DNA from 2 places in the Streptosporangium sp. H16 genome. Region 1 is predicted to be linked to the other one. Evidence: riboswitches for the same ligand, from Rfam matches in the RefSeq annotation. Region 1 holds a riboswitch; the other holds the start of a gene.
The links. A riboswitch is a leader RNA that binds a small molecule or an ion and turns the genes downstream of it on or off. The one in region 1 is predicted to bind glycine.
Positions count from the first base shown of each region.

Region 2: another riboswitch for glycine. It lies ahead of gcvT (glycine cleavage system aminomethyltransferase GcvT); the one in region 1 lies ahead of gcvP (aminomethyl-transferring glycine dehydrogenase).

Region 1 is NZ_JBPXMD010000033.1:33,713-45,293, forward strand. It holds gene ACTOQ2_RS35880 (sugar phosphate nucleotidyltransferase) at 1-421, shown strand, start outside; gene ACTOQ2_RS35885 (FHA domain-containing protein) at 712-1,224, shown strand; gene ftsR (transcriptional regulator FtsR) at 1,251-1,901, shown strand; gene ACTOQ2_RS35895 (bifunctional nuclease family protein) at 1,981-2,451, shown strand; gene ACTOQ2_RS35900 (MerR family transcriptional regulator) at 2,596-3,216, shown strand; glycine riboswitch at 3,232-3,324, shown strand; gene gcvP (aminomethyl-transferring glycine dehydrogenase) at 3,507-6,371, shown strand; gene ACTOQ2_RS35910 (tetratricopeptide repeat protein) at 6,498-7,280, shown strand; gene ACTOQ2_RS35915 (hypothetical protein) at 7,455-7,805, opposite strand; gene ACTOQ2_RS35920 (alpha/beta hydrolase family protein) at 7,939-8,571, shown strand; gene ACTOQ2_RS35925 (DUF5999 family protein) at 8,578-8,769, opposite strand; gene ACTOQ2_RS35930 (TetR/AcrR family transcriptional regulator C-terminal domain-containing protein) at 9,195-9,782, opposite strand; gene ACTOQ2_RS35935 (hypothetical protein) at 10,048-10,449, shown strand; gene ACTOQ2_RS35940 (MbtH family protein) at 10,996-11,205, shown strand; gene ACTOQ2_RS35945 (RNA polymerase sigma factor) at 11,410-11,581, opposite strand, start outside.
Region 2 is NZ_JBPXMD010000003.1:28,337-39,917, reverse strand. It holds gene ACTOQ2_RS05935 (hypothetical protein) at 1-1,766, opposite strand, end outside; gene ACTOQ2_RS05930 (L-serine ammonia-lyase) at 1,860-3,236, opposite strand; gene gcvH (glycine cleavage system protein GcvH) at 3,309-3,701, opposite strand; gene gcvT (glycine cleavage system aminomethyltransferase GcvT) at 3,698-4,789, opposite strand; glycine riboswitch at 4,823-4,917, opposite strand; glycine riboswitch at 4,918-5,016, opposite strand; gene ACTOQ2_RS05915 (gamma-glutamyl-gamma-aminobutyrate hydrolase family protein) at 5,144-5,839, opposite strand; gene ACTOQ2_RS05910 (LacI family DNA-binding transcriptional regulator) at 6,192-7,211, shown strand; gene ACTOQ2_RS05905 (3-oxoacyl-ACP reductase) at 7,318-8,082, opposite strand; gene ACTOQ2_RS05900 (aldehyde dehydrogenase family protein) at 8,088-9,434, opposite strand; gene ACTOQ2_RS05895 (glutamine synthetase family protein) at 9,437-10,780, opposite strand; gene ACTOQ2_RS05890 (FadR/GntR family transcriptional regulator) at 10,868-11,581, shown strand, end outside.

The DNA of each region.
Region 1 (11,581 bases):
GGGGCCAGAGATGATCTTCGCGGCCGACGGGCGCGGCGGTTTCATCGTGCCCGAGTTCGGCCCCACGGTGGACGGCCTGGCGGTGTTCCTGCGCCTGCTGGGCCTGGTCGCCAGGACCCGGCTCTCGCTCAGCCAGATCGACGCCAGGATCCCCGAGGCCAAGCTGCTGCGCCGGACCGTGCCGACCCCGTGGGCCGCCAAGGGCGCGGTGATGCGCTCGGTCATCGAGGCCGCCGAGCACTACCGCATCGACACCACTGACGGGGTGCGGGTCGTCGCCGAGGACGGCAGCTGGACCCTGGTGCTGCCCGACCCGACGGAGGCGGTCACCCACCTGTGGGCCGAGGGGTTCGACGTCGACTCCGCGCAGACCCTGATCGAGCACTGGGCGCGGGTGGTCGAGGAGGCCGCGGGCGGCTGACGGGACCAGGCCCCGGCGGGCGCGCCGAAGGCGCGGGAGGGCGCCCGGACGGGGGCCGCGGGCCGAGCGGTTGCCACAAACACAGCGCGGCGCCATGGACCGGGGACAGTGCCCCACTGTAACTTTGTCACCGACCGTACCCGCGGTTCAGCGTCAACCTTGACCTTCGCGCCTCATCACTGTATGTTGCGGCATTCGCAGTCCGAGAAAACACTTGAGAAGCGAAGAAGCGAGGCGCGCATCACTGAGCACCGTTGCCGCGTCTTCGCGGTAGGAGGCCGAGCCGATCGATGCCGAGCGTCTACTGCACGCAGTGCGGTCATGCCAATCCTGAGGATGCCCGTTTCTGTTCACGATGCGGGTCGCCGCTTACCAAAGCCGAGACCCCCGGAGACAGCACATCGACGATCTCCCTCTCCGGGATCGAGGCATACGAGGCGGAGACAGGTGAGACGCTTCTCGCCGAACGGCAGGCCGTCGAGCAGTTGCCCCCGGGCACCGCGCTGCTGGTCGCGATGCGCGGCCCCAACGCCGGCAGCCGGTTCCTGCTCGACAGCGACCTGACCACCGTGGGCCGTCACCCCGAGAGCGACATCTTCCTCGACGACATCACGGTCTCGCGCCGCCACGTGGAGTTCTACCGGCGCGGCGGCGGGGTCTTCACCGTCCGTGACGTCGGCAGCCTGAACGGCACGTACGTGAACCGCGAGCGCATCGAGGAGGTCCCGCTGTACGGCGGGGACGAGGTGCAGATCGGCAAGTTCCGCCTCGTCTTCCTCACCCGCGGCGCCGCTGGAGGATGATGAGCTCGCAGGCCGCTCGTGCGCACATGAGCATCGGGGAGGTGCTCGCTCTCCTGCAGGGCGAGTTCCCCGATGTCAGCATCTCCAAGATTCGTTTCCTGGAGGGCGAGGGGCTGATCGAGCCGGAGCGCAGTCCCTCCGGATACCGCAAGTTCACCTACGCCGACGTCGAGCGGCTCCGTTACATCCTCAGCGAGCAGCGTGACCGCTACCTGCCGCTGCGCGTCATCAAGGATCATCTGGAGGCGGCCGACCGCGAGGAGCGCCCGGCCGCCAGGCCGCGCGCGGTCCCCGACGACGCGCCCCCCGAGATCCGGCTCACCCGCGAGGAGCTGCTCGCCGCCGCCGAGCTCGACGAGGAGACCCTCGCCGAGCTGGAGGACTACGGCCTGCTGGCCGCCGTGGCCCGCTACTACGACGCCGAGGCGCTGGCCGTGGCCCGCAGCGTCGGAGCCCTGGCCGCCTTCGGCCTGCGGGCCCGCCACCTGCGGGCCGTCAAGGCCGCCGCGGAGCGCGAGGCCGGCCTGGTGGAGCAGGCCGTCGCCCCGCTCCTGCGCCGCCGCGCCCCCGGGGCCATCGACCAGGCCGACGAGACGGCCAGGGAGATCTCCGGCCTGCTGCTGGAATTGCACGCCTCTCTGCTGCGTTCCGGCGTTCGTGGGGCCCTGGGCCGGTGAGAACCTGACCAGGCACTCGTACCCCCACGAGTGTTACGTTGAACAAACCGGTCGGAATCCAGCGAAGACGGAGCAGCCCGTGTTGCAGATGGAGGTCGTGGGCGTTCGAGTTGAGATGCCCTCCAACCAGCCGATCGTCTTGCTGAAAGAGACGCATGGGGAGCGTTACCTACCTATCTGGATCGGCATGACGGAGGCCACGGCGATCGCCATGGCCCAGGCCGAGGAACCACCACCCCGGCCGCTCACGCATGACCTGTTCCGTGACGTGCTCGAAGGGCTCGGCGTCCGGCTGAGCACGGTCAACATCGTCGCCCTGCGCGACGGCATCTTCTTCGCGGATCTCGTGTTCTCCAACGGGGTCGAGGTGAGCGCGCGTCCCTCGGACTCGATCGCCTTGGCACTTCGCACCGGCGCACGTATCTTCGCGAGTGAGGACGTGGTCCGGGAGGCAGGAGTGATCATCCCGGACGACCAGGAGGACGAGGTGGAGAAGTTCAGGGAGTTCCTTGACACGATCACGCCCGAGGACTTCGGCCGCGCGGGGTAGGAATTTCGGTGCATTTACGCTTCACGACGCGCCGGGTGGGGTCGTTGACTGGACTTGGCCCCAGTCCTACGGTGCAAGTGAAACCCGCGGTCGTGCGTAAACCCCCAGATCAGGCCGTGGGATGAGAGAAAGCCGGAGGTCCGCGTGGCGGTCAGCAGCGGCGAGGGTAGAAACGCCGATCAGGATGACCCGGAACGGCGCCAGTCGGCACGTCAGCGCGCGGGTGAAGAGGGTCTGCTGTTCGACGGGCAACCGGTGAAGGTGCCCGCCGACATCGGCTACCGGGGCCCCACGGCCTGTTCCGCGGCCGGCATCACCTACCGGCAACTCGACTACTGGGCGCGCACCGGCCTGGTCGAGCCCACCGTGCGAGCCGCCCACGGCTCCGGCTCCCAGCGGCTGTACGGCTTTCGCGACATCCTGGTCCTCAAGGTCGTCAAGCGGCTCCTCGACACCGGTGTCTCCCTCCAGCAGATCCGCATCGCCGTGCAGCACCTGCGCGACAGGGGCGTCAACGACCTGGCCGGGATCACCCTGATGAGCGACGGGGTGAGCGTCTACGAGTGCACCTCGCCCGACGAGGTCATCGACCTCCTCCAGGGCGGTCAGGGAGTCTTCGGCATAGCACTGGGACGGGTGTGGCAGGAGGTGGAGGGCTCCCTCGCGGATCTGCCCGGCGAACGCGCGGAGTCGAGCGAGGGCCCTTTAGGAGATCATCAGGCCGATGAGCTGGCCCGTCGTCGCAGAGCACGACGAACCGGGTAAACTCGGACCTGCCACTGACCCTGTGCGGGAGAGACCCCGACCAAGATCGGGGCGCCGAAGGAGCAACCTCCCCGGAATCTCTCAGGCACCCGGTACCGCACGGACGAGGCAACTCTGGAAAGCAGGCGCGCTCGCCAGGCGCGACTCACCGACGGTGCAAGCCTCCCGGCAACGGGCAGGTGAAGCTCTCAGGTCACGACCCCGCACGACGGTCGTGATGACAGAGGGGGAGACCAGGCATACGCCCGCGCCCAGCGCCGGTCTCCACCCCGTCCCGGGAGGCTTCACCAATGACCGACCTGTCATCGCTCAGCGAACTCGGCTCTCCCGCGTTCGCGACCCGTCACATAGGGCCGGACGACGCCGGCCAGACCCGCATGCTGGAGGCGGTCGGATTCGCCTCCGTCGCCGACCTGGTCGCGGTGGCCGTGCCCGAGGCGATCCGTTCCTCGGAGCGGCTGAGCCTGCCCCCGGCGGCCGGGGAGTCCGAGGCTCTCGCCGAGCTGCGGGTCCTCGCCGGGCGCAACACCGTGCTCACCTCGATGATCGGCCTGGGGTACCACGACACGATCACCCCGGGCGTCATCCGCCGCAACCTCCTGGAGAACCCGGGCTGGTACACCGCGTACACGCCCTACCAGCCGGAGATCTCCCAGGGCCGCCTGGAAGCTCTGATCAACTTCCAGACCGTCGTCTCCGACCTGACCGCCCTCGACGTCGCCGGGGCCTCCCTGCTGGACGAGGCCACCGCCGCCGCCGAGGCGATGACCCTGGCCCGCCGCGCGGGCCGCAGCCCCTCGAAGGTGTTCGTGGTGGACGCCGACGCGCTGCCGCAGACCAAGGCGGTGCTGCGCACCCGCGCCGAGCCGCTCGGCATCGAGCTGGTCGAGAGCGACTTCACCGCCGAACTCCCCGAGTGCTTCGGGGTGCTCGTGCAGTATCCCGGCGCCAGCGGCAGGATTCGCGACTTCCGCGCCATCGCCGACGCCGCCCACGCGCGCGGCGCCCAGGTGGTCGCCGCCGCCGACCTGCTGGCCCTCACCCTGCTGGCCGCGCCCGGCGAGCTCGGCGCCGACATCGCGGTCGGCTCCTCGCAGCGCTTCGGCGTCCCCCTCGGCTTCGGCGGCCCGCACGCCGCCTACATGGCGGTCCGCGACGGCCTCCAGCGCCAGCTGCCCGGCCGCCTGGTGGGCGTCTCCCAGGACGCCGACCGGCGCCCCGCGTACCGGCTCGCGCTCCAGACCCGAGAGCAGCACATCCGCCGCGAGAAGGCCACCAGCAACATCTGCACCGCGCAGGTGCTGCTCGCCGTGATCGCCGGCATGTACGCCGTCTACCACGGCCCCGAGGGCCTGCGCAGGATCGGCCGCCGCACCCACCGGCACGCCGTCGTGCTCGCCGAGGGCCTGCGCCAGGGCGGCGTCGAGGTCGTGCACGACACCTTCTTCGACACCGTGCTCGCCAAGGTGCCCGGCCGCGCCGAGGCGGTCGTCGCCGCGGCCCGCGACAACGGGGTGAACCTGCGCCTGGTCGACGCCGACCACGTGGGCGTCACCTGCGACGAGAGGACCGAGCTCCTCCACCTGGAGCAGGTCCTGGCCGCCTTCGGGATCAGCGGCGCCGTGCTCGCCGACCTCGACGCCGCCGCGCACGACGCGCTGCCCGCCGCGCTGGCCCGGGTCAGCGACTACCTGACCCACCCGGTCTTCCACAGCCACCGCTCCGAGACGGCCATGCTGCGCTACCTGCGCAGGCTCCAGGACAAGGACATCGCGCTCGACCGGTCGATGATCCCGCTGGGCTCCTGCACCATGAAGCTCAACGCGACCACCGAGATGGAGCCGATCACCTGGCCGGAGTTCGCCGGGCTGCACCCCTACGCGCCCGAGGACCAGGCCGCGGGTTACATCGAGCTGATCGGGCAGTTGGAGCGCTGGCTGGCCGAGGTCACCGGCTACGACGCCGTGTCGCTCCAGCCGAACGCCGGCTCCCAGGGCGAGTTCGCCGGGCTCCTGGCGATCCGCGCCTACCACACCGCCCGCGGCGAGTCGGGCCGCGACGTCTGCCTGATCCCCTCCTCCGCGCACGGCACCAACGCCGCGAGCGCGGTGATGGCGGGCATGCGCGTGGCCGTGGTCGCCTGTGACGACCAGGGCAACGTGGACGTCGACGACCTCGTCGCGAAGATCGACAAGCACCGCGAGCAGCTCGCCGCGATCATGGTGACCTACCCGTCCACGCACGGCGTGTACGAGGAGACGATCGTGCGGATCTGCGAGCTGGTGCACGAGGCGGGAGGGCAGGTCTACGTCGACGGCGCCAACCTCAACGCGCTGGTCGGCCTGGCCAGGCCCGGCGAATTCGGGGCGGACGTCTCCCACCTGAACCTGCACAAGACCTTCTGCATCCCGCACGGCGGCGGCGGTCCCGGCGTCGGCCCGGTCGCGGTCCGCGCCCACCTGGCCGACTACCTGCCCGGCCACCCGCTGCGCGAGGGCGGCGAAGGCACAGCGGTCGGCCCGGTCTCGGCGGCCCCGTACGGCTCCGCGGGCATCCTGCCCATCTCCTGGGCCTACATCCGGATGATGGGCGCCGACGGGCTGAAGGCGGCCACCGAGCAGGCCATCCTGTCGGCCAACTACCTGGCCCGCAGGCTCAGCCCCCACTACCCGGTCCTCTACACCGGCCGCGGCGGCCTGGTCGCCCACGAGTGCATCGTGGACCTGCGCCAGATCACCAAGGAGACCGGGGTGACGGTCGACGACGTGGCCAAGCGCCTCATCGACTACGGCTTCCACGCCCCGACCATGTCCTTCCCGGTGGCCGGCACGCTGATGATCGAGCCGACCGAGAGCGAGGACCTGGCCGAGCTCGACCGGTTCTGCGAGGCGATGATCGCGATTCGCGAGGAGATCGCGAAGGTCGCCTCCGGGGCGTACGACAAGACCGACAACCCGCTGCGCAACGCCCCGCACACGGCCGACAGCCTCGTCGCCGACGAGTGGGGCCACCCCTACAGCCGCACCGAGGCGGCCTACCCGCTGCCGTCGGTGCGCGAGGGCAAGTACTGGTCGCCGGTCCGCCGCATCGACCAGGCCTACGGTGACCGCAACCTGGTCTGCTCCTGCCCTCCCCTGGAGGCGTACGAGGACTGATCACCGCCGGGGAGCGGCCGGGATCGGAGGCCCGCGCGACCCTCGATATTCGCGGGGAATGCGACAGGACGGAGGGCGCCCCGAGTCGTTAGGCTCGGGGCGTCTCCGTATCCGGAAGGATCCTGCATGCCTGAGGTGGACACCCGTCCCTTGGACACCGCGCGAAGACTGGCCGAGGCGGGCGACCTCGACGGCGCCGCCGCGATCTTCGCCGAGCTGGTCGCCGATCCCGACGAGCCCGACCGGGCCCAGGCGGCGGTGGGTCTCGCGGTGGTGCTGGAGGAGAGCGGGGACGTGGCGGGTTCCCGCGCGGCCGCGCGCACCGCGCTGGCGACCGGGCATCCGGAGTTCGCCGCCCAGGCCGCCTGCCTGCTCGCGGGGAGCTTCGAGCGGGAGGACCTGGCCGACCAGGCCCGCGCTGCCTGGCAGGCCGCGCTGGGCGTCGGCCATCCCGCCTACGTCCCGCTGGCGCACATGGCCCTCGCCAGGCTCGCCACGGGCGCGGAGGAGGCCGAGCGGTCGTTGCGTGACGCGCTGGCCACCGCCGACCCGGAGATCGCTCCTCGTGCCGCCCAGCGGCTGGCGGAGGCACTCCTGGAGGAGGGCGAGCCGGGGGAGGCCGCCCAGGTGCTCCTGGAGGCGCTCTCGGTGCCCGACGCGGCCGAGGTGCCGAGGCTGCGGGTGATGCTCGGCATCGCTCACCTGGAGCTGGCGTGCGCGGAGTTCTCCGCCGCGATCGAGGAGGGCGGCGACGTCGAGACCGGCGCGCTGGCCATCGAGCTCCTGGCCCGCACGCTCCCGCTCAGGGGCCGCGACGAGGACGCCGAGCGCGTGTGGCGCTACGGCCTGGACAGCGCCGACGAGGATCTCGCCGGTGAGGTCCGCCTCCGCCTCGACCGGGACCTCTGAACCCGGGGCGCGCGGCGCGCCTGCCGGCCTCCCGGGTGAAGGCGCGATGCTCGTCGTGCCCGTGGGAGACCTCGCACGGGCACCGGCCTTCCCTGCGGCCTGGCCTCGCGGATTCCGGGCCGTCCGAGGCGGGACCGGGGAGCCGGAGAGGCCGGGTGGGACTTCTGGCGGGTGTCAGTCGCGCTCCCGCCAGCGGCTCAGGGCGTGGGCGAAGTTGATCGCCACGATTCCGCCCCAGGCCAGCAGCAGCCCGGCGGTGCCGGAGGTCTGCGCCGCGATGGCGGTCAGCGGGATCCCGATGCCCATCGAACCGAGGGCGAGCGGGATCGAGCTGTTCGAGTTCTTGCGCGACTTGGCCTTCGGCGCCCCGGAGGCGTGCATCTCGGCGCGCACCCGGTGGGCGATGGTCGCGTCCAGGCGTGACACGAACGACTCGATGAGGGCGGCCTCGTACTCGGGGCCGAGGTCGCGCCGGGCCTCGACGGTGGCACGCATGTCCTGGCGGATATCTTGATAGTCCTGCACGCTTCGATTGTTCCTTCACACCGGCCGCCAGGCATCAGTCAATAGGAGGAGATCCGTGTCCACCTCCGAGTCCACCCCTCCCGACGGCGCGTCCGCGCCGGGATCGGGGTTCCCGGCGCGCGCGGTCCCGCCCGTGGAGATCGCGACCCCGCACGGCCCGGCGCTGGTGGAGATCGACGAGGTGGCCGCCCCGCGTTTCCTGCTGGTGCTCACCCACGGCTCGGCCGGGGGAGTGGACGCCCCCGACCTGCTGGCCGTGCGGGACGCCGCGACGGCGATCGGCGGGACGGTCGCGCGGGTGCTCCAGCCGTTCCGGATGCGCGGAGCCCGCGCGCCGGGGTCGGCGGTCAAGCAGGACGAGGCGTGGGAGACGCTGGTGGCCGGGCTGCGCGGGCGCTATCCGGGGCTGCCGCTGGTGCAGGGCGGGCGGAGCAACGGGGCCAGGGTCGCGTGCCGTACGGCCGGGAGGGTCGGGGCCCGCGCGGTCGTCGCGCTGGCGTTCCCGCTGCACCCGCCGGGGAAGCCGGAGCGGTCACGTGCCGGGGAGCTGCGCGCGGCGGGTGTGGACGTGCTGGTGGTGAACGGAGACCGTGACCCGTTCGGCGTGCCCGAGGCGGCGGACGTCGCGCGCCTGGTGGTGCTGCCGGGAGAGGGTCACGACCTCGGGAGGAATCCCGCCGGGGTGGGCGAGGTGGTCGCCGGGTGGCTCGACGCGAGGATGCGGCCGGGCTCGGTGGACCCGCTCAGCGTGACCGGTCGGGTGTGACGGGCCTCAGACCACGCCGGCCAGTGGCCGATGCGGCTCGATGACGGCACCGTCCGGGAGGAGCTCGCCGGTGTCGTCGAACAGCACCACACCGTTGCAGAGCAGGCTCCAGCCCTGCTCGGGGTGGGCCGCCATGGTGCGGGCGGCTTCGCGGTCCAGCGCGTCGGCGGACGGACAGGACGGCTCGTGCGGGCACATCGGCGTGCCTCCGGATCTCTCGTGTCGGCTCGCCCGGGTCACACCGGGCACGGGTGGGCATCGGACATCCGGCGGCACCGTCACCGATGGGTCTCCGTTCCCACGTATGACGGGGACGAGCATCTGAATGTTGATATATGGCCATGCGGTCCCTAACAGAACGGGAGCCGCACATCAAGCAGATCAAGTGTGCGATCGATCGCACCTTGGCGACATAGCCCGTTAGGACTGTTTGAGAACTGGTAAGGGGTCAGTCCGTCAGGGCTTTATCAGGGGATGTGACCTATAACACAGCATGCCTCATATAAGGACATTCGACCAAGTGCGACACGCCGCCAGGCAGGTAAACGATCGGTTACAAGTTGCTGACGTGCGCCGACGCGGGTTTTCACACCCCTGACCGTCCCTTACCGGGTCCGATGCGCTCACCGCGCGCCCAGGCCGGCCAGGAGCGCGTCCAGCCCGTGCTCGAAGTCGGCGTCCGCCCCCGGGCTGCCGCCTCCCCTGGACGGGGGACGCCAGGGCTCGTCCTCGTCGCCCGAGGGCTCGGCCCAGCCCGACTGCTGCACCTCCACCGCCACCGCGCCGAAGACGTAGGCCCGAAGGGCCCGTACCGCGCCCGCTGCGTCGGCCAGTCCCGCGTCGGTCAGCTGGTCGATCTGCTCCCTGATGGCGATCGCCGCCCTGCCCCTCGGCGGCTTGGTCAGGGCCAGGGCCAGCACCCCGGGATGCTCCCTCAGCGCGGCCCGGCTCGCCCGGCACCAGGCCCTCGCGCTGTCCTGCCAGCTCCCGCCGGGCTCGGCGTGGACGGTGGTGACGTGCTCGGCCAGCGCGTCCATCAGGGCGTCCTTGCCGCGCGGCAGGTGGTGGTAGATGGCCATCGCCTCCACCTGGAGCGCGTCGCCCAGCCGCCGCATCGTCAGGCGCCGGAGCCCCTGGCCGTCGGCGATGTGGAGGGCGGCGTCGATGATGCGCTCCCTGGAGAGCGGGACGGGAGGTCGCTTGGCAGGCATGGGTGGCATCCTGCCACCCCTCACCTTACTGCGTAAAGGACGGCGCGCCGGGCAGGACGAAGGTTCCCCGGCCCCGCCCTGCGGCGAGGCGGCCGATGGAGCCGCACCGTGAGACGGCCGACGGTGCCGCACGGTGAGGTGGCCGGCGGCGCGAACCGCTTCGCGGGAGGCCCGGTCCCTGAGTATGTGGGGTGGGGGCGGACCGCGTAGGCTACGAGCGGTGATCTGCCGGAGGAGACCGGCGACCGGCGAGAGAGGGAAGAAGATGGCGTTTTTCCGACCGCGCGTGAGCCGGGAGGCGGAGGTTCGTCACCACGCTGACCAGGAGGTCGGGAAGAGCTTCCCCGAGCTTCTGGAGAAGGCGCGCGAGGCCGAGGCCGAGGTGCGCCGGGCTCAGGCCGCCGCGGCCCCCGTGCAGGAGCTGCGAGCCGCCGGGCTGGCCTTCGACAGGGCGCTCACCGAGGCCCTGCGCGCGGCCGAGGCCAACCAGCGCGCGACGTTCGGGATCAGGTCGTACGACGACCGGATCCGCCGCCGCAAGGGCAGGGCCACCCCGAAGGGCGCCGAGTGGACCGCCGAGGTCAACCGCCTGCGCACCCTTCGCGAGCAGAACCGGCTGACCGGCATTCCCAGGGTCCCGCGCCCGGTCGCCGCCTCGGCCCGCTGATCTCCGTTCCCGGACCTCGTCCCTGGTCCTCGCCGGGGCTTTCGGCCGCGGGTGCCCGGGCGCGGATCTGATCCGCCCACCGGTCCCCACCCGCGGACCCGGTTCGAACGGCCTCTCGCCGCTCGTCACGCGTTCCCGTGACGGGCGGTTTCGCCGTTCCGGAACGGGCCGGGGGAGGCGGCGGTGATTCGGCCCTGATGACCGGTCGTCGCGGCCCGGCCTCCCAATGTGGCAGATTTTAGGTTAGGCTTCCCTAATAAGATACTCCGCCTCGGTGGCCTCTCCGGCCACTCCGTCAACGCCGTGACCAGGCACTTCGCTGAGGTGCACGCAGTTATGTCATTTTCGTCTGCCTTTTTCTCGCGCCCGGACGGCTCCTCGCGCCCGGACGGCTCCTCGCATCCGGACGGCTCCTCGCATCCGGCGGGGGACGACGGTCGCCGACCCCTGGGCGCGCCGGCGGGCGGCGCCGGCCGGGAATCCCGGTGCCGGGCGAGTCCACACGGCCGGGTTCGCCACCCGGCACACCCATGCTGGAGGTATCCGATGACCAACCCCTTCGACGACGAGAACGCGTCCTTCCTGGTGCTGGTGAACGCCGAGGGGCAGCACTCGCTGTGGCCCGCGTTCGCCGACGTCCCCCCGGGGTGGGAGATCGTCCACGGTGAGGACTCCCGCGCCGGCTGCCTGGCCTACGTCGAAGGCTCCTGGACCGACATGCGCCCCAGAAGCCTCGTCGCCGAGATGGGCGGCTGACCTCCTTCGAGATCTTCGAGGGCCGGTACGGGGACCGTCGCCCCGGTTCCCGTACCGCGCCCCTCGGGGAGGGGCGCCTCGCGCTCCCGCCGGTCCCTCCGGGGGGCACTCCCCGCGGGGGCCGGAACACGCCGAAGGGCGCCACCGCGGACCGGGAGGTCTCGCGGTGGCGCCCTTCGGGACTTCGGAACGGCCCGCCGCCGGTCAGCTGGCCCAGTCGAGCAGCGGGCGGGTGTTGCTGGGGTGGCGGAGCTTGGAGAGCGACTCCTTCTCCAGCTGGCGGATGCGCTCGCGCGTCAGGCCGAGATACTTGCCGATCTCGTCGAGGGTGTGCGGCTTGCCGTCGACGAGGCCGAAGCGCAGGGCCATGATCTTG
Region 2 (11,581 bases), on a different contig from region 1:
CCTCCGGACGCCGGCCGCTCGCCCGTCCCTCCCAGCACCGGCCATTCGCCCGTCATGCCGTACGCCGGCCGTTCGCCGGTGACGCCGTACGCGGGTCGCTCGCCCGTCGCGCCGTACACCGGCGGCTCCGTCGTGCCCCCGTACGCGGTGCCTCCGTACGCGCCACCCCGGTGCGCCTGCTCGTCGTACGACCCCGGCCCGTACCCCGATTCCCCGACGGGGCTCGCGTACACCGGCCGTTCGGCCGTCGTGCGGTACGACGGGTCCTCGTCGCCGGGGCCCTCGTACGGCGGGTCCTCGTCCGGTTCCCCGGCCGTCGCCTCGGGCGCGTTCTCCTCGTGCCTGGCCCCGAAGGCCAGTCCGGCGGCGAGGCAGGCCAGCGGGAGGGCGGGGATGACGTAGCGGTGGTCGAAGGCCGCGATGAAGGGCGGCAGGACCAGCAGCATGGTCCCCGCCGCCCAGGGCAGCAGCACCGCGCCGCCGAGCCGCCGCAGCCGCATCAACACCCCGACCAGGCCGACCAGCAGGATCACCGCGAGGTACGGGCCCCGCACGAAGGCGTACTCCTGGTAGCCGCGCAGCCAGCCCGCGTACGGCTCGACCATCACCGGCGCCCCCGACGAGCCCTGGTAGGCCACGGTCAGCTGCTCGGCGGTCTTTCCCTGCGAGGCGGCCCCCGAGGAGAAGGGCCGCACGGTGTCGGGGAAGACGTAGGCGCTCTGCGGCCCGGGGGCCGGGTAGACGCGCCGGTTCCAGTCGAAGATGTGGGCCGCGTCGTCGAGGCCCGCCCGCAGGAAGTCGAACGGCTGGGCCATGATCGCCTGGGTGGCGAAGGCGCCCGCGAGCGCGTCGCGCTCCGCCCAACTGCCCTTGACCTTGTTCAGCGGCGACTCGCCGTCCCAGATGTAGACCGGTGGCGCCGGGCGCTGTCCGAGCGGCTCGACGGGGCACAGGGCCGCCTCGGGACCGGCCGGGTGGATCCTGGAACAGTCGGCGAAGGTCATCGTCCGCGCCCAGAGGAAGGCGTTCCCCCTGGTCAGCCCAAAGCTGCCGTGCTCGGCCCGAAACCAGGCCGCGTACGAGCCCAGGCCGATCGCGGCGGCCAGCGTCGCGGCGACGACCGCCCGCCATCCGGCCCGGCGGATCAGCATGCAGACCAGCGCCACGGCGATCAGCGGCAGCCCGATCGTGCGGGTGACGGTCGCCGCGGCCAGCAGCGCTCCGGCCAGTGCCGCGACCCATACCGCGGGGCGCCGCCGCCACAGCAGCAGCGTGACCGCCAGCACCGCCAGGAACTGGAAGAGCAGGTCCGCCATGACGAGGTGTTCGAGCTGGAGCTGGTAGGCGTCCAGCAGCACCGGCAGCGCGGCGAGCGTCGCGCCCCACCCCGGCAACCCGCCCAGCCTGCGCAGCAGCAGGTAGACGCAGACAGCTACGGCCAGTCCGAGCAGGTGCTGCACCGCGACCACCGCGGGAACGCTGGACAGCGGCTTGAGGATCCACAGGAACAGCGCGTAGCCCGCCGGGCGGGACTCCAGGGGGCGGGGGTCGAGCCCCGCGTTCAGGTAGACGAAGGAGTCGGCCCAGAACCACAGGGCGGGCCGGTAGCCGAGCATGGCGAGCAGCCGCAGGCCGCCGCCCGCCAGCAGGGCGGTGATGAAGAGCCAGTGCGACCCGAGGAAGCGGAGCACCCGCAGGGGGCCGGAGGGGTTCGCGGGGCGCTGGGAGCGACGGGAACGGCTTGCCAGGTGCGTTCCCGTTACCACCGCGACCTCCCGAGTCCCGCGCACATGGCCACCCAGCATAGGCGTGGGATCGGGGGGTCTTGCACGTGATGCGAAATTTGATAGGGATTGAGGTCAGCACTCGATGACGTTGACCGCGAGCCCTCCCCGGCTGGTCTCCTTGTACTTGTCGAGCATGTCGCGGCCGGTGTCGCGCATCGTCTTGATGGCCTTGTCCAGCGAGACGAAGTGGCGGCCGTCGCCGCGCATCGCGATCCTGGCGGCGGCGATGGCCTTGATCGAGGCGACCGCGTTGCGCTCGATGCACGGGATCTGCACCAGGCCGCCGATCGGGTCGCAGGTCAGCCCCAGGTTGTGCTCGATGCCGATCTCGGCGGCGTTCTCGACCTGCTCCGGGGTGCCGCCCATCACCTCGGTGAGCCCGGCGGCGGCCATCGAGCAGGCCGAGCCGACCTCGCCCTGGCAGCCGACCTCGGCGCCGGAGATGGAGGCGTTCTCCTTGAACAGCACGCCGATCGCCCCCGCGGTCAGCAGGAAGCGGATCACGCCCTCGTCGTCGGAGTCCTTCGTGAAGCGGTCGTAGTAGGTGAGCACGGCCGGGATGATGCCCGCGGCGCCGTTGGTGGGCGCGGTGACGATGCGGCCTCCGGCGGCGTTCTCCTCGTTGACCGCGAGGGCGAACAGCGAGACCCAGTCCATCGTCTGCAGCGAGTCCTTCTCCGGCGACTCGCTGCGCAGCTGCCGGTGGAGCTGGTGGGCGCGGCGGCGGACCTTCAGGCCGCCGGGCAGCACGCCCTCCTTGCCGATGCCGCGCCGCACGCACTCGCTCATGACCTGCCACAGCACGAGCAGCTGGGCGCGGATCTCGGCCTCGGTGCGGCCGAACGCCCGCTCGTTCTCCAGCATCAGCCCGGAGATCGACAGCCCGGTCTCCGCGCACTGGGCGAGCAGCTCCGCGGCCGTGGTGAAGGGGTACGGCAGGACGGTGTCGTCGGGTTTGATCCGGTCGGCGCCGGTGGCGTTCTCGTCGACGACGAAGCCGCCGCCCACCGAGTAGTAGACCTTCTCGCGGATCGTCTCGCCGGACTCGGACAGCGCGGTGAAGCGCATGCCGTTGGGGTGGCCGGGGAGCGAGATCTTGCGTTCGAAGACGAGGTCCTCGCCGATGACGAAGGGGATCTCGCGGGAGCCGTACAGGGAGAGGGTGCCGGACTCGCGCATGGCGGCGAGCCGCTCGTCGACCGTGTCGACGTCGACCAGCTCGGGCTTCTCGCCGGACAGGCCGAGCAGCACGGCCTTGTCGCTGCCGTGGCCCTTGCCGGTCAGGCCCAGCGAGCCGTACAGGACGGCGCTCACCCGGGCGGTCTTCTCCAGCAGCCCGTCCTGGTGGAGGCCGCGGGCGAACTTGTGGGCGGCGGCCATCGGGCCGCCGGTGTGCGAGCTGGACGGGCCGATTCCGATCTTGAAGAGATCGAAGACGCTGATCGTCATCTGAATCCTTCCAGCGTGGACGGCCACGCGCGCCCGGAGACGCGCGTGGCCGTGACGCGAGGGGGGAGAGGCTTAGGACTCACCCGAGGTGAGCGCGGCGTACTCCTCCGGCGACAGCAGGTCGTCGGCGGAGCCCTCGAGGCGTACGCGGAACAGCCAGCCGTCGCCGTAGGGGTCGCCGTTGACCAGCGAGGGGTCGTCCACGACGGCCTGGTTGACCTCGACGACCTCGCCGGAGACCGGCGCGAAGATGTCGCTCACCGACTTGGTCGACTCGACCTCGCCGACCGCGTCGCCGGCGGCGATCGCCGAACCGACCTCGGGGAGGATCTGCACGAAGACCACGTCGCCCAGCGCCTGGGCGGCGTAGGCGGTGATGCCGACGGTGAGGGTCAGGCCGTCATCGATGCCGGAGATCCACTCGTGTTCTTTGGTGTAGTGCAGTTCCTCGGGAATGCTGCTCATTTTTTCCTCCTGTAGAAAGGCAGTGCGACGACCTCGACCGGCTCGTGGCTGCCCCTGATGTCCACGGCCAGTCCTGACGACAGGCCGTTGTCCACGTAGGCCATGGCGATGGGCCTGCCCAGTGACTGGGAGGGCGCCCCGCTGGTGACCTCGCCGACGACCGTGCCGTCGCCGGCGACCACCACCGGGTACCCGTGCCGGGGCACCCTGCGGCCGGTCGCGATCAGACCGACCAGGCGGCGGGACGGCGGGACGTCCTTGCGTGATTCGAGGGCGGCCCGGCCGACGAAGTCGCCCGGCTTGTCAAACCTCACCACACGGCCCAGCCCGGCGTCGAACGGGGTCAGCCCGGCCGACAGCTCGTTGCCGTAGAGCGGCATCCCGGCCTCCAGGCGGAGGGTGTCGCGGGCGGACAGGCCCGCGGGGATCAGGCCGTGCGGCGCGCCCGCCTCGGTGAGGGCGGCCCAGAGCGGCTCCGCGTCCTCGGCCGCGACGAACAGCTCGAAGCCGTCCTCGCCGGTGTAGCCCGTACGGGCGACGAGGGCCTCGCGGCCCGCGACGACGGCGGGCAGGCCGGCGTAGTACTTGAGCCCGTCGAGGTCGGCGTCGGTGAGCGCGCCCAGGATCTCCGCGGAGCGCGGGCCCTGGACCGCGACCAGCGCGTACCGCTCTGAGCGGTCGTCCACCGCGGCGTCGAAGCCCTTGGCGCGGCCGGTCAGCTCGGCGGCCACCCGCGGGTAGTTGGAGGCGTTGGCGACGACCATGAACTCGGCGGGGGCGAGCCGGTAGACGATCAGGTCGTCCAGCACGCCGCCCTCGGCGTCGACGATCATCGTGTAGCGGGCGCGGCCGGGCTCCAGCGCGGACAGGTGGCCGACCAGCGCGTAGTCGAGGGCCTCGGCGGCCTGCGGTCCGGTCACGAAGATCTCGCCCATGTGGGAGAGGTCGAACAGGCCGGCCGCCTGGCGGACCGCGTTGTGCTCGGCCGACTCGCTGCCGTAGCGGAGCGGCATCAGCCAGCCCGCGAAGTCGGTCAGCGTCGCGCCGAGGGACTCGTGCACGCCGCGCAGCGGCGTAGGTCGGGACATGTGCGCACCTCAGACAAGGGACAGATGAGAGCATCCTCCCCCTCTGTCGTCGGTGCCTGAGAGTTTCATCCGGGTTTTACCGGACTTTCACCTTCGGCGAGGCCGTGGGACCTGCTTTCCAGAGGGCACCTACCCGCACGGTCCTTTGCCTTGAGAGGTTCGCGGGGAGGGCTTGCTCCTTCAGGGGTCCTGGCCTGGGTGTCAGGACGCTCTCCCGCACGGGATTCATCGGTGTCAGCGGCCAGCCTAACCGCCCGAACCGGCCGAGCGAAATCCCCTCGCCGCCCCGAACCGGCCGGGCGAAATCCCCTCGCCATCCCCTCGCCATCCCCTCGCCGCCCCGATCCGCGCCGGTCAGGGGGTGGCGTGGCGTACCAGCGCCTCGAACAGGGCCGACTCGTCGTCGGTCTCGGGGTGCCACTGGACGGCGACGGCGAAGGGGTGGTCGTCCACTTCCACGGCCTCGATCGTGCCGTCCTCGGCGTGGGCGGTCACGCTCAGGCCCGCGGCGAGCCGGTCGAGGGCCTGGTGATGGTAGTGGGCCACATCCACGGTCTCGGCCCCGAAGATCTTCGAGGTCCGGCTGCCGGGGGCGAGCCACACCGGCATCCTGCCGTAGCGGCCGGGAGCCGGGGCGTGCCCCGGGTGGCCGACCACGTCGGGCAGGTGCTGGTGCAGGGTGCCGCCCAGCGAGACGTTCAGGACCTGCATGCCCCGGCAGACGCCCAGGAAGGGAAGGCCCCGCTCCAGGGCCGCCCGGACCAGCCCCAGCTCCGCGTCGTCGCGGAACGGCCGGACGTGGCCGGTCCGCTCGTGCGGCTCCTGCCCGTACCGCTCCGGGCCGACGTCCCCGCCGCCGGCCAGGATCAGCCCGTCCAGGCGTCCCGCCAGCGTCGCGGGGTCGCCCGCCGGGGGCAGGATCACCGGCTGCCCGCCCGCGCGGGCCACGTGGTCGACGTAGTCGTACGGCAGGAGTGCGGTGGTCGTCTCCCAGACGGTGAACCGCGCGGGCTCGACGTAGCAGGTGATGCCGATGACGGGACGGGACATGATCTCCTGTTTCGCCGCGCTTGCACCGAGGTCCCGGCACCGTGTGCCCATCCCGGCGCCCTCCCGCACGTTACCGGCCCCGGCGAGCCCCGGCGAGCCCCGGCACCGGTGGGGGGCGGGAGGGGTGCGGGCGGCGCCGTGGCGGGTGGCGGGAGTTAAGTGGTTAAGCGAATCCGCCGCCGGGGAGGTGGCGAAGCCACCGCCGCCGGTGTCGTCGCGAGCGCGGGCGTTCCGCCGTGCTCCGGCGATCACGGCGGGTCACCGGCCGCCAGGGAGAGCGTGGGAGATCGAGACGAGCGTAGTAGGGTGCGCAGCGGAAACGCGTCGAATAACCGGTTCAGGTGGGGGTCTCGTGAAGCGACCGACGATCGCCGACATCGCTCGTCGCGCGGGGGTGTCCAAGGTCGCGGTCTCCTACGCGCTGAACGACCGGCCGGGTGTGTCGGAGGCGAGAAGGAACACCATCAAGGCCATCGCCAGGGAGATCGGCTGGCAGCCCAACAGCGCGGCGCGCGCGCTCAACGGGGCACGGGCCCGCGCCGTCGGCCTGACCGTGTGCCGCCCGGCGCGGGTCCTGGGGATGGAACCGTTCTTCATGGAGCTGATCAGCGGCATCGAGAGCGAGCTGTCGGCCCGCTCCTACGCCCTGCTCCTGCAGGTGGTGACCGGCCACGCGCAGGAGGCGGAGGTTTACCGCAGGTGGTGGGGAGAGGGACGCGTCGACGGCATCATCCTGGTCGACCTGCACTTCGCCGACCCGCGCATCCCCGAGATCGAGGAGCTGGACCTGCCGGCCGTGGTGATCGGCCATCCGTCGGAGACGGGCTCGCTCGCCGCCGTCTGGTCCGACGACGGCGCGGCCATGCGGGAGACGGTGGAGTATCTCGCCGCACTCGGCCACCGCCGGATCGCCAGGGTCGCCGGGCTGCCCGCGCTGGTGCACACCGCCCTGCGCGATCAGGCCTTCACCGCCGCGTGCGACGAGCTCGGCCTGGCCGGTCACTCCGTCGTGCACACGGACTACACCGGCGAGGAGGGCGCGCGGGCCACGCGGCGGCTGGTCAGCGGCGCGAACCGGCCGACGGCGATCGTCTACGACAACGACATCATGGCCGTCGCCGGGCTTTCCGTCGCGCAGGAGATGCGGCTGGAGGTGCCCGCGGACCTGTCCCTCGTGGCCTGGGACGACTCGCCCCTCTCCCAGGTGGTGCGACCGGCCCTGACCGCTCTCGGCCGGGACATCCCCCACTCCGGGGCGCAGGCCGCGCGGAGCCTGCTGGCGCTGATCGCCGGTGAGCACGTCACCGGCGTCCGGACCGAGACGGCCCGGCTCACGCCGCGGGGCAGCACGGGCGTTCCGGGACGCCGGTGACCGACGCCGCCACCCCGTGACGGCACGGGCGTGCCGGGACGCCGGTGACGGGCGTCGGAACGGGGTGGCGGACGGCGTGGGCGTGCCGGGATTCCGGTGACGGGCGTCAGAACGGGGTGACGTACGCGCCGGAGATGCCGCCGTCCACCAGGAACTCCGAGCCGGTGATGAAGCTGGCGTCGTCCGAGGCGAGGAACGCCACCGCGGCGGCGATCTCGGACGCCTCGGCGAACCGGCCCACCGGGATGTGCACCAGGCGGCGCTGCGCCCGCTCGGGGTCCTTGGCGAACAGCTCCCGCAGCAGCGGAGTGTTCACCGGCCCCGGGCACAGGGCGTTCACCCGGATGCCCTCGCGGGCGAACTGCACGCCCAGCTCACGCGACATGGCCAGCACCCCGCCCTTGGACGCGGTGTAGGAGATCTGGCTGGTCGCCGACCCCATCACGGCCACGAACGACGCGGTGTTGATGATCGACCCCTTGCCCTGCCGCCGCATGTACGGGATGGCGTGCTTGCAGCACAGGTAGACCGAGGTGAGGTTGACCTCCTGGACCCGGCGCCAGGCGTCGATGCCGGTCTCCAGGATCGAGTCGTCGTCCGGCGGCGAGATGCCCGCGTTGTTGAACGCGATGTCCACGCTGCCGTAGGTGTCGAACGCGGCCTGGAACGCGCGGGCGACGTCGTCCTCGCTGGTCACGTCGGCCCGCACGAACAGCCCGCCGACCTCGTCGGCGGCCGCCGCACCGGTCTTCTCGTCCAGGTCCACGCACACGACGCGGGCGCCCTCCTCGGCGAACCGGCGCGCGGTGGCCAGGCCGATCCCGCTTCCGGCGCCGGTGATGACGGCGACCCGGTCCTGCAAACGCAGCATCGCTACTACTCCTCGGAAATGAAGACGTTCTTGATCTCGGTGAACGCTGACAGGGCGTCGGGGCCCAGCTCGCGGCCGAGGCCCGACTGCTTGAAACCGCCGAACGGGGTCCAGTAGCGGACGCTCGAATGGGAGTTGACGCTGAGGTTGCCCGCCTCGACCGCCCTGGCCATCCGCAGCGCCCGGCCGACGTCGCGGGTCCAGATGGACCCGCTCAGGCCGTACGGGGTGTCGTTGGCGATCCGCACGGCGTCCGCCTCGTCGTCGAACGGCACCACCGACACCACCGGTCCGAAGATCTCCTCGGTGAACGCCCGGTCGTCCGCCGACCGGGGCGTCAGGACCGTCGCGGGGAACCAGAACCCCGGCCCCGGCGGGCACGCGCCCTGAAGGTGGGGCGGTTCGGTGACGAAGGAGGCCACCCGGTCCCGGTGCTCGGCGCTGATCAGCGGGCCCATCTCGGTGGCCTCGTCGCGGGGGTCGCCGACCCTGACACCCAGCACTGCCTCCCCGAACCGGGCCAGGAACTCGTCGTGGACCGAGCGCTCGACCAGGATCCGGGAGCGCGCGCAGCAGTCCTGGCCCGCGTTGTCGAAGACCGCGTACGGCGCGGTCGCCGCCGCCCTCTCCAGGTCGGCGTCGGCGAAGACCACGTTGGCGCTCTTGCCGCCCAGCTCCAGGGTGAGCCGCTTGACCTGCCCGGCGCAGGTGGTGGCGATCTCCTTGCCGACCTCGGTCGAGCCGGTGAACACGATCTTCGCCACGCCGGGGTGCTCGACCAGCCGGGCGCCCGCCACCTCCCCGGCCCCGGGCAGGACCTGGAACACCCCCTCGGGCAGGCCGGCGGCCAGGGCCAGCTCGGCCACCCGCAGCGCGGTCAGCGGCGTCCACTCGGCGGGCTTGACGATCACGGTGTTGCCCGCGGCCAGCGCCGGGGCCGCCCCCCAGGTCATGATGACCATCGGGAAGTTCCACGGCACGATCACGCCGACGACGCCCAGCGGCTCCCTGAAGGTGACGTCCAGCCCGCCGGGCACCGGGATCTGCAGGCCGTGGTCGCGCTCGGGCGCCCCCGCGTAGAAGTCGAGCACGTCGGCGACGTTGCCCGCCTCCCAGCGGGCGTTGCCGATCGTGTGCCCGGAGTTGGCGACCTCCAGCAGGGCCAGTTCCTCCGCGTGCTCGCGCACCAGCGAGGCGAAACGGCGCAGCAGCCGGGCCCGGTCTCCCGGGCCGACGTTCCGCCAGGTCGCGAAGGCCCGCCTGGCACGCTCCACGGCCCGGTCGGTCTCGGCGGCGTCCGCCATCTCGACCTCGGCGACGACCTCTTCCGTCGCCGGGTTGATGATCTTCATGTTCACATCCGTTCGAATCCCCGGAAAAGCTCCCAGTCGGTCACCGCCGCGTCGAAGGCGGCCAGCTCGACCCGGGCGTTGTTCGCGTAGTGCGCCACGACGTCCTCGCCGAAGGCGGCCGTCGCGAACTCGGAGCCCTCCCAGAGCTCCAGCGCGTCCCGCAGCGTGCTCGGCACGGTCTCCGCGCCGGACGAGTAGGCGTTCCCCGTGAACGCGTCCTCGAGCGGCAGCTCGTTCTCGATGCCGTGCAGCCCGGCCGCGACGAGCGCCGAGACCGCGAGGTAGGGGTTGACGTCGCCGCCGGGCACCCGGTTCTCGATCCGCAGCGAGGGGCCGTGGCCGACCAGGCGCAGCGCGCAGGTCCTGTTGTCCACGCCCCACTTGACCGCGGTGGGGGCGAAGCTGCCCGGCACGTACCGCTTGTAGGAGTTGATGTTCGGCGCGTACAGCAGGGTCAGCTCGCGCATCAGCGCGATCTGCCCGGCGATGAAGTGCCGGCCCGCGGCCGACAGGCCGTGGGCCCCGGAACCGGCCATGACCGGCTCCCCGGCCGCGTCCCGCAGCGAGATGTGGATGTGGCAGGAGTTGCCCTCGCGCTGGTTCGGCTTGGCCATGAAGGTGATCGCCATGCCCTCCTGGGAGGCGATCTCCTTGGCGCCGTTCTTGTAGATCGAGTGGTTGTCGCAGCTGGACAGGGCCTCGCCGAAGCGGAAGGCGATCTCGTGCTGGCCGAGGTTGCACTCGCCCTTGGCCGACTCGACGTACATGCCCGCGCCCTCCATGCCGAGCCTGATCCTGCGCAGCAGCGGCTCGACCCGGGCGGTGCCGAGGAGGGAGTAGTCGACGTTGTAGAGGTTGGCGGGCGTCAGGTCGCGGTAGCCGCGGCGCCAGGCGTCCTCGTAGGTGTCGCCGAAGACGACGAACTCCAGCTCGGTCCCGACGAAGGCGCCCCAGCCCCGCTCGTCCAGCCGGGCGAGCTGCCGGCGCAGGATCTGGCGCGGCGAGGCGGTCACGTCGGAGCCGTCCTCCCAGACCAGGTCGGCCATCACCAGGGCCGTCCCCTCCTGCCACGGCACGCGGCGCAGAGTGGACATGTCAGGCTTCATAACAAAATCGCCGTATCCGTGCTCCCACGACGACATGGCGTACCCGTCGACCGTGTTCATGTCGACGTCCACCGCGAGCAGGTAGTTGCAGCCCTCGGAGGCGTGCCGCAGCACCTCCTCCAGGAAGTAGCGCCCCGACAGGCGTTTCCCCTGGAGGCGCCCCTGCATGTCGACGACCGCCAGCAGCACGGTGTCGATCCGCCCTGCCCGCACCTCGTCGTGGAGTTCGGTGACGTCCACATGCCCTCCTCGTCGGGGTCCTATTGGGCTAGTGTCAGACCATTGACGTGTAGCGGGGGGAGCCTTGTCAAGGGCCGGAGGGGATAATTGGACGAGGTGTCGCGATTGACCGCCGTGCTGCGGCCGGTGCGCGCGGGCAACGCGTTCGAGGAGACCGTGGAGCGCCTGCTCCAGGTGATCAAACTGGGGCTGGTGGCCGAGAAACTGCCGCCCGAGCGGGAGCTCGCCGCCCAGCTCGGCATCAGCAGGGTCACCCTGCGCGAGGCCATCCGCGAGCTGCAGGACGCGGGCTACCTGGAGGTGCGCCGCGGCCGGTACGGCGGCGCCTTCCTCACCTACGACCCGCCCCGCCCGCACCGGGACGACCTGCGCAGGGCCGTGGCCGACATGGGCATCGACGACCTGTCCGACGCCCTCACCTTCAGGATGGCGGTCGAGTGCGGCGCGGCCCAGGTGCTCGCCACCACCTCGCTCACCGAGGAGCGACGCGAGGCCCTGCGGGAGAGGCTGCGCGAGGTCAACGCGGCCGGGCCCGACGACTACCGCCGTCTCGACACGGCCTTCCATCTGGCCATCGCCGAGCTGACCGGCTCCTCCCTGCTCGCCGGGGCCTGCGCCGACGCCAGGCTCCGGGTCACCGACCTGCTCAACGCCATCCCGGTGCTCCAGCGCAACATCGAGCACGCCGCGGTCCAGCACCAGGCGATCGTGACTGCCATCCTGGCCGGGGACCCGGAGGGCGCGCGCCGCGCCGTGGCCGAGCATCTCGAGGGGACCGCGGCGCTGCTGCGCGGGTTCCTC